DNA from 3 places in the Vibrio sp. R10-SF1-ISO8 genome. Region 2 is predicted to be linked to each of the others. Evidence: predicted binding sites of a transcription regulator. Region 2 holds the regulator's gene; each other region holds the start of a gene.

Region 1 (3,285 bases), on a different contig from region 2:
ACCAATCGCTTTCATTGAGTGAAGTAGGCTTGCACTATGGCCTTTTTCTCTTTCCCAGCTTGCGTCATAAAGACCAAGCGCCAAGAAAGGACCAATAAGCATATAGACAACGAGACTTGGCATCACGACTAAGTGAGTGCCCTGCCATTGGACAAGTAAAACAATACCTATTGCGGCGGCCATAAAGCACAAACCGTAAAAGGCGCTGATAAGTGGCATGCGGACAAAGTCATGCAGACCGAGTGACAACCAGTGGAACGGGGCAGAAATACTGACCTGATTACACGGAATCGTGCGGGCGTATTCTGAGTCTTTGACTTCTTTGTTCTTGTCATCGAAGTCGTGTGGATTCACCGTACGAGGCATATATCCTCCTTGATCGATTCTCTACCTACACTGTGCTCTTGAGCGACAGTGAACGAAACTCGATGCCCGGCTTGGCGACCTCTAATAATGTAAGCGGCGCATCAGTTAAACAGCTTACGAAACAAAGTCGATTTTCGATTTGTTCGTTAACATATTTTTAACTATTGACCGCATGGCAAAAAAATACAAATTTCTTGATGTTTTTTTGCGCATAAAAAAAGAACGTCTGGTAATCCAGACGTTCTCAATATTTTTATAGTGTAATCAAAGATTACTTCAGACCAGCGAACTCACGTAGAAGAGCGGCTTTATCTGTCGCTTCCCATGGGAACTCTTCGCGACCGAAGTGGCCGTATGCCGCAGTCTTCTTGTAGATAGGCTGAAGTAGGTTCAGCATCTCTTGTAGACCGTATGGGCGTAGGTCGAAGTTTTGACGTACAGCTTCAACGATAACGTCTTGCGATACTTTTTCAGTGCCGAAGGTTTCAACCATGATAGACGTTGGATCAGCAACACCGATTGCGTAAGAAAGTTGGATTTCACAACGATCCGCTAGGCCAGCAGCAACGATGTTTTTCGCAACGTAGCGTGCTGCGTATGCTGCAGAACGGTCTACTTTTGATGGATCTTTACCAGAGAAAGCACCACCACCGTGACGAGCTGCGCCGCCATAGGTATCAACGATGATCTTACGACCTGTTAGACCACAGTCACCCATAGGACCACCGATTACGAAACGGCCGGTTGGGTTAATGAAGAAGTTTGTCTCTTTGTTGATCCACTCAGAAGGCAGTACTGGTTTGATGATCTCTTCCATTACTGCTTCACGTAGGTCAGGAGTCGAGATTGAATCACAGTGCTGGGTAGAAAGAACAACTGCATCAATACCAACGATCTTACCTTGGTCGTACTGGAAAGTTACCTGAGACTTCGCGTCAGGACGTAACCATGGCAGTGTACCGTTTTTACGTACTTCAGCTTGCTTTTGAACAAGAAGGTGAGAGTAAGTAATCGGAGCTGGCATTAGGATGTCAGTTTCGTTAGTCGCGTAACCGAACATGATACCTTGGTCACCAGCGCCTTGCTCTTTAGGGTCAGCTTTATCAACACCTTGGTTAATGTCTGGAGACTGTTTGCCGATGGTGTTTAGAACTGCACAAGAGTCAGCATCGAAACCCATGTCAGAGTGAACGTAACCAATTTCACGAACAGTCTGGCGAGTTAGCTCTTCAATATCGACCCATGCTGATGTCGTGATTTCACCACCAACCATCACCATGCCGGTTTTTACGTAAGTTTCACACGCAACACGTGCTTTTGGGTCTTGCTCGATGATTGCGTCTAGAACTGCATCAGAGATTTGGTCTGCGATTTTATCTGGATGACCTTCTGAAACAGACTCAGAAGTAAACAGGTGCTTAGCCATGTGAGCTCCACTTTTAATTTTAGAGAGTGCTCCGTTATCAATCGTGGAACACTGATAAATAATCTTGATATCTGTAGGTGTATCTACATCTAGACGTCTATTCTAATTTTTATCGCTCGAATTACAAGCTCTTTTTCAAAACCTAACAAGACAATCGTTTGCTTTAATTGTGCGAAATATTAGTAACTTTTATCGATTTGCTGCGAAAGCTAGGAAATTTGTGAGCTTTTGACTTGGAAAACGATTGCAGTGCTGGTGGCGCTTTGAGAGAATTATCGCCCATTTTATTTCGATTCGCTTAATGCACTCAGGAGCTGACATGTCTTCTCGTCAACATCTCGCTAATGCAATCCGCGCTCTAAGCATGGATGGTGTTCAACAAGCTAACTCTGGTCACCCAGGCGCACCTATGGGTATGGCTGATATCGCTGAAGTTCTTTGGCGCTCACATCTAAACCATAACCCAACTAACCCAGAGTGGGCTGACCGCGACCGTTTCGTACTATCAAACGGCCACGGCTCAATGCTGATTTACTCGCTACTGCACCTAGCTGGTTACGAGCTGTCTATCGATGATCTGAAAAACTTCCGTCAACTGCACTCTAAGACACCAGGTCACCCAGAGTACGGTTACGCACCAGGTATCGAGACAACTACGGGTCCACTGGGTCAAGGTATCACTAACGCTGTTGGTATGGCGCTAGCTGAGAAGACACTTGCAGCACAGTTCAACAAAGAAGGCCACGACATCGTTGACCACTTCACTTATGCATTCATGGGTGACGGCTGTCTGATGGAAGGTATCTCTCACGAAGCATGTTCTTTAGCAGGCACCCTAGGTCTGGGTAAACTTATTGCCTTCTGGGATGATAACGGCATCTCTATCGACGGTGAAGTTGAAGGTTGGTTCTCTGACGACACTCCTAAGCGTTTTGAAGCGTACGGCTGGCACGTAATCCCAGCAGTAGACGGTCACGATCCAGAAGCGATCAATGCCGCTATCGTTGCAGCGAAAGCTGACCCACGCCCAACTCTAATCTGTACTAAAACGATTATCGGCTTTGGTTCTCCAAATAAATCTGGCTCACACGACTGTCACGGTGCACCACTAGGCGCTGAAGAAATTGCAGCTACACGTAAAGAACTAGGTTGGGAGCACGGTCCTTTTGAAATTCCTGCTGACGTATACGCAGAGTGGGATGCAAAAGAAGCTGGTGCAGCTAAAGAAGCAGCTTGGAATGCTAAGTTCGATGCTTATGCAACGGCATACCCAGCAGAAGCAGCAGAGCTTAAGCGTCGCCTAAACGGTGAACTACCAGCACAGTGGGAAGAGAAAGCAAACGCAATCATTGCTGACCTTCAAGCTAACCCAGCAAACATCGCATCACGCAAAGCGTCGCAAAATGCGCTAGAAGCGTTCGGTGCTATGCTACCAGAATTCCTAGGCGGCTCTGCTGACCTTGCGCCTTCTAACCTAACTATGTGGTCTGGTT
Region 2 (3,285 bases):
TTCAACGAGAAACGTGCGGAAATTTATTGGTGGCTTTCAAGCCTTTACGCCAAGGAATTAACGGAAGAGAATCTGGAGCAGTACCATTCAGCTCAAATCCGCTCTTTCCTTACTGGCCTTGGCGAGAATGCCGCTCTTAAACCGTCGATTGATCGTGTCATTGATGCACTTAATCGCTTAATCGATCGCGAAGATGCGCAACTAGAGCTTGCCGCTGACTTTTGTGATCTATTTTTAAAGTCTGACCGCGACTCGGCACTGCCTTATGCTTCAATGTACATTGGAGACACAGGCCTGCTTAACGACAAGCCTGCCAAAGAGATGGAAGCATTAATGCTAGAGCATGGTGTAGCCGTTGATGAAAGCCTAAATGAGCCGGCTGATCACATTGCCATTGAGCTGGATTTTCTCGGTAACCTTATCATTCGCTCTAATGAACTTGAGCAAGAGCGTCATATTGAAGAGGCACTGATCGAACAAGAGAGCTTCATTCGTCAGCACCTTCTAAGTTGGACACCTAAGTTTTCGGCTAAGTGTCAAACGCTCGATGAATTCGGTTTTTACTCTGCGATCGCTTCTCTCACTGTGGCGTTCTTGGAGTTGGACTGCACATATTTAATCGGCGAATAGAGTCTGACAATGTGAACTGGCACAGGTCAGTTTGACGAAATATGTTTGCCCTAAGTCGGATTGCGGTCTAAAATCGTGACCGCAAACGATAAAAATGAACTATTCAAATACAAACCGCTAAATAAGAGCGGTTTTTGTGTTTCTGATACTTTCTGCCAACTTATTCTAAACTGAATATATTCTCGTGGCAGTCATCGACAGGACAAAATTTATGGCCACTATTAAAGACGTTGCTCGCCTTGCTGGTGTTTCAACAACCACTGTGTCTCACGTGATTAACAAGACACGCTTTGTTGCCGAAGCGACACAAGAAAAAGTGATGGAAGCGGTAACCGAGCTTAACTATGCACCGAGTGCCGTTGCTCGTAGTCTTAAATGCAACACTACTCGTACAATCGGTATGTTAGTGACGCAATCGACTAACCTATTTTTCTCAGAAGTTATCGACGGCGTAGAAAGCTACTGCTACCGCCAAGGTTACACCTTGATTCTGTGTAATACCGGCGGCATCTATGAGAAGCAACGCGACTACATTCGCATGCTGGCTGAAAAGCGTGTAGATGGCATCCTAGTGATGTGTTCAGATCTGACTGAAGAGCTGAGCGAAATGCTCGACCGCCACAAAGACATTCCAAAAGTGGTAATGGACTGGGGTCCAGAGAGTTCTCAAGCCGATAAGATCATCGATAACTCTGAAGAAGGCGGCTATCTAGCGACAAAATATCTGATCGAGCGCGGTCATACTGACATTGCTTGTTTAAGTGGTCACTTCGAGAAAGCGGCGTGTGTTGAGCGTATTAGTGGCTTTAAGCGTGCAATGGCTGAAGCTGATTTAACAGTAAACGAAGATTGGATTCTTGAAGGTAACTTCGAATGTGATACGGCGGTACTGGCTGCGGATAAAATTGTTGCGATGGATAAAAAGCCAACAGCCGTATTTTGTTTTAATGACACAATGGCGCTTGGCTTAATGAGCCGTCTACAACAGAAAGGCATTCAAATACCTCAAGACATCTCAGTAATCGGCTACGATAATATTGAACTAGCAGAGTACTTCTCTCCACCTCTAACAACAGTGCACCAACCAAAACGTCGCGTTGGTAAGAATGCCTTCGAAATTCTTCTTGAGCGCATTAAAGATAAAGAGCACGAAAAACGTGTGTTCGAGATGCACCCAGAAATTGTCGAGCGCAATACCGTTCGTAATCTAAATAAATAACCTTAAGTCAGACGCTTAGCTTGTAGTCGTACTATTGGCTAGGCGTATATCTCCCCTCTATTTATTGAACCAACATCACATTTATCCGATACAAACGTGATGTTCTGCGCAGATTTTATTTATTCTTAATGTGTTCGATTAATGCCACGAACAGGGCAAACCATTTCGAAAGGATGGGACGCAAAGCCTCCGGCCTTAAACAATTTATTGTCTGGTAGCGGGGTTGCCGATGGCGAATATGCAAACTGTCATACCGCTTTTACTTGCACTCGTATGACACCTTACTGACAATGTCTCTGCATAATTTTGCTAATCTCTCGGACCTGCATTGGTGGCGTATACTTATACACCGAGAAAACACAGCATGGATAAACCAATACTAAAAGACTCAATGCGTTTATTTGAGCAGTTAGGACATATTAAGTCTCGCTCAATGTTTGGTGGCTTTGGCATTTTTGCTGATGACACTATGTTCGCACTTGTCGTCAACGATAAACTACACGTACGCGCGGACGCGGCTCTCGCTAAACAGTTCAGGTCTCAAGGGCTAGAACCCTATGTTTACAAAAAACGCGGATTCCCCGTCGTGACGAAGTATTTTGCGCTTTGTGATGATTGGGCAGCTGACGCAAATAAAACGTTAAAGATTGCGAACGTCGCCTTAAAAGCAGCAAATCAAGAGAAGCAATGCCAATCGCAAGCGAAACCCAATCGTTTGAAAGATCTGCCTAACTTGCGGCTAGCAACTGAGCGCATGCTCAAGAAAGCTGGTATAGATTCGGTAGAGAATCTGGAACAAGTGGGAGCCGTACATGCGTTTAAAGCCATTCAGACTACACACTCTTCCGATGTAAACATCGAACTTCTCTGGGCTTTAGAAGGTGCCATTAAAGGGACACACTGGTCGGTTATCCCCCAAAGTCGCCGTCAGGAGCTGTTAACTCAAGTCAGCTAACCTAAAAAATAAATTTGTTTAAGAAGTCAGCCTTTGTGCTGACTTTTTTATTGGTTTTTATCTGCCATCTTGAAATTTGTGGCTTGCTTTCCCTGTCTTGTCTAGTAACACTAATAATTGATATCCATGAAATATGATGGAGCTGCACAACATGAATAAAAAGATCATCCTAGGAATTATTTTCGTCGCACTAATTGTTTTACTTGGCGTAAATTTTGGTCAGTATCTCACGCTAGAAAACGCGAAGGCGCAGCAAGCAGAGCTCTCCGCATTTATCGCAGATAACTTTACTATCGCCGCTGCTAGCTATTTTATCGCCTATGTTGCTATCACTGCTTTCTCAATTCCTGGCGCTGCGGTCGTTACCCTTTTAGGCGCTGCTCTATTTGGTTTCTGGACAAGCTTACTGTTGGTCTCTTTTGCCAGCACCATTGGGGCAACACTTGCATTTTTGAGCAGCCGATACTTATTACGTGATTGG
Region 3 (3,285 bases), 130 kb from region 2:
CAGAGCAAGAAGCTAAATTAGCCGCTATTGCTGAACAGATTACTAAAGACGGCATCGACGTCGAAGCGCTTATTTCTGCATTGGCAGGTGAGTCTAAAGGAAGTAAGCCAAAAGCGAAGCGTGCTCCTCGCCCAGCAAAATATAAATATGTTGATGCTTCTGGTGAAGAAAAAACTTGGACAGGACAAGGTCGTACACCTTCAGTAATCCAAGAGCAATTAGATGCAGGCAAGTCACTAGACGACTTCCTAATCTAATCGTTTTGAGTGATTTATTTAAAAAGCGCCTTTATGGCGCTTTTTTATTATCCTCTCTAAAAATTAAAAAAGCCTCACTAAATTGAGGCTTTGATAGTTTGCAGTAGAATTAACGTTCCCAGTACGCTTCTTCCAAGCTATCTTCTCGTTCAGGAAGTCCACGAGATAGGCGCGGTGAATGCTGTACTAGCACTTCGTAACTAGCGCGATTAGAGTATTTACATACTTGCGAGAACGATGAATAAGTTAAGTATGAATGTGCGTGCTTACTTGAGTTAGGCACATTCTCTTTGTGGTATTTATTCGCCGCCATATCGTGTAACAATGCAGATAATGCAGCATCACCGGCACCATTAGTATTTTTAATTTTCTCTGGGCCACCCATATACGGTGAAATATGCGAGTAAACTTTGATCGGATTGTCGCAAAGCGCTTTTGAAGCAGGTCGGCTAAATTCGTAACGGTTAAATTCTGCAATACTACCCGGTAATAATGGTAAAGACGTCTCACGTTTTGCAGATTCTTCGGTGTAACCCGCCATAAATAGACCAACTGGCCCTGCAGTACATAATACTAAATCAACCCACTCTAACGTTTTGTCAGAAGCTGCAAGTGGATCAGACTCTCCTGTAAGCGCTTCTGCTTCGTCTTCATTCATTGCCACCACAGAAACATGATCGTTTAAAAAATCTTGCCAAAATGTTGGATCATCTTGAATAACGAATTTGGTGCCTAGAGTTAGCACAACAGGTACGTCATGTTTTTTTGCATACTCGATAGCTTTCATCGTCGCTTCAGGCATTGGGTCGCCTTTCTTACAACGGACCAAATAAGCGGTTAATACCAAAGCAGAAGCATTTTTAAATATCTTTTCAGGAATGCTATCTGGATGGAGCTGATTCATTTGCCCTTCACTAATAGCGAAAGTGCGCTCACCGTCTTCAGTAATTAATGCGAAACAGCGACCAATTGCCCCGTCGACACCTTGCAAATGGTTTAGATCCATACGGCTCGATGTATTACATAAATAGCGATAGCCGTAACTACCAATTTTAATGTCTTGGCTCATTACACCTAAAAGTGTAGAGCGATCATCTGCGAGTACTGAATAGTTGTGAAGCGTATTGCCAATCGTACCACCAGCATATTCATTGGTGATCAAATCTCGATCTTTTAGTTCGTTATATAGCGCTTCAGCAGTCTCATCATCAATAACGAGCGAGTGTCCCTTACTCAGTTGGTATTTTTCGATAAGCTCACTGCTTACTTTGGCCTCAATATCAACAAGAGTTTGATCAATGCCGATAATATGCGTGCGCGACATCTTTTTACTTTCTTGAGATTGACTCACCAATGGATCACGAGCGTGAACAGGAAAGTAATGCTTCGATTTACGTTGACCAGGAAATTTCATAACAATGCTTCTGCAGTAAAGAATCTGAATAAGGGATGAAAGGATGCCGGATTCTACCTTGCAGGTTTTAGGACGGCAACAAAAGGTATTATAGCAAACGTTTGCATCAGCAATTAAAATCAGAGCGGCTCTGAATGTAATAAATAAGTGGGGTGGTCGATTGATGAAGCACCCAGTTTTAATGAGTGCTTTTATCGCTTTGGTTAGGCGTTCTTTTATTGTAGGAGCGGTCGCCTATTCACCTTCCATAAAGCTAAGATCCGGCAAGCGGTCAAGGTTCTCAGCGTAGCGCTTTAAGTTGAACTCACCTTCGTTTTTCATTACATCAAAGATTTCAATCGCTACCGCACACGCCATCATAGCGATAGCATCTTCACGAGGCGTGCCCGTCATCATCAAACGCATCAAGGTTTCTTTCACCTTCACTGGGTTTCCATCTTCTAGCTGGTTTTCGATGACTTCAATCAACTGGGCTTCTTCGATGATTTGGTTTTCTTCGCTCATTAGGTTAACTCTAACTCTCTTGAATTTTCGCCACTATGCCATATATACAAGTTTAATAGTTAAATTTCGCCGATTTTCATTAAGCAAACGCATAATAAATATCCGAATTCGAAGTGTGAGTTCGATCTCGGATCTGTCCCCTCGCTATGCTTTCTGATAAAATCTGCATCCAGTTAAATTAAGTGGTGTTTAGTAATGTCTGACAACAGTCAAAAGAAAGTCATCGTTGGCATGTCCGGTGGCGTTGATTCATCTGTATCTGCGTATCTTCTTAAGCAGCAAGGCTATCAAGTTGAAGGCCTGTTTATGAAGAACTGGGAAGAAGATGACAACGAAGAATACTGTACGGCAGCTGAAGATCTTGCCGATGCACAAGCGGTCTGTGACAAGCTAGGCATTCACCTGCACACCATTAACTTTGCTGCCGAATATTGGGACAACGTATTCGAGTATTTCCTTGCTGAGTACAAAGCCGGTCGTACACCCAATCCAGATATTCTGTGCAACAAAGAGATCAAGTTTAAAGCATTTTTAGAGTTTGCGGATGAAGTGCTCGACGCAGACTATATCGCTATGGGTCACTATGTCCGTCGTACATTCCCGACGCAAAAAGAAATTGAAAACGGCGACAAGCCACGCATGCTTCGTGGTTTAGACAGCAACAAGGACCAAAGCTATTTCCTATACACGCTAAGCAGCGAGCAGGTCGCCCGCAGCCTATTCCCTGTTGGTGATTTAGAGAAACCAGAAGTTCGCCGCATTGCGGAAGAACAAGATCTGATCACAGCGAAGAAGAAAGACTCAACCGGTATCTGTTTCATCGGCGAACGTAAGTTCACGGATTTCCTAGGCCGCTATCTACCAGCGCAACCAGGCGACATTGAAACGCCGGAAGGTAAAGTGATTGGTAAGCACAACGGATTGATGTACCACACCTTAGGTCAACGTAAAGGCCTGCATATCGGAGGTCAAAAAGGCGGTGGCGGCAATGAAGACCCGTGGTTCGTTGGTGACAAAGATCTTAAGCGCAATGTGTTGATTGCTGTTCAAGGTAAAGATCACCCAATGCTCAAATCTCAAGGTTTGATTGCTTCTCAACTGCACTGGGTT

The links. Region 2 encodes PurR, which represses purine synthesis genes. Its sites were predicted from a motif close to TNANGNAAACGTTTNCNTNA; they were not measured.
Region 1: a site for PurR is predicted at 1,939-1,958, ahead of metK (methionine adenosyltransferase). Genes of this name have one in related genera too.
Region 3: a site for PurR is predicted at 1,761-1,780, ahead of AC6R00_RS13490 (inosine/guanosine kinase). Genes of this name have one in related genera too.

What each region holds. Positions count from the first base shown of each region.
Region 1 is NZ_JCBDHL010000006.1:53,351-56,635, forward strand. It holds gene AC6R00_RS02180 (DUF2189 domain-containing protein) at 1-366, opposite strand, end outside; gene metK (methionine adenosyltransferase) at 638-1,792, opposite strand; gene tkt (transketolase) at 2,112-3,285, shown strand, end outside.
Region 2 is NZ_JCBDHL010000018.1:185,590-188,874, forward strand. It holds gene torD (molecular chaperone TorD) at 1-630, shown strand, start outside; gene purR (HTH-type transcriptional repressor PurR) at 842-1,849, shown strand; cyclic di-GMP riboswitch class I at 1,994-2,080, shown strand; gene AC6R00_RS14165 (TfoX/Sxy family DNA transformation protein) at 2,214-2,804, shown strand; gene AC6R00_RS14170 (TVP38/TMEM64 family protein) at 2,956-3,285, shown strand, end outside.
Region 3 is NZ_JCBDHL010000018.1:50,961-54,245, forward strand. It holds gene AC6R00_RS13485 (H-NS family histone-like protein) at 1-257, shown strand, start outside; gene AC6R00_RS13490 (inosine/guanosine kinase) at 367-1,671, opposite strand; gene AC6R00_RS13495 (hypothetical protein) at 1,906-2,175, opposite strand; gene mnmA (tRNA 2-thiouridine(34) synthase MnmA) at 2,371-3,285, shown strand, end outside.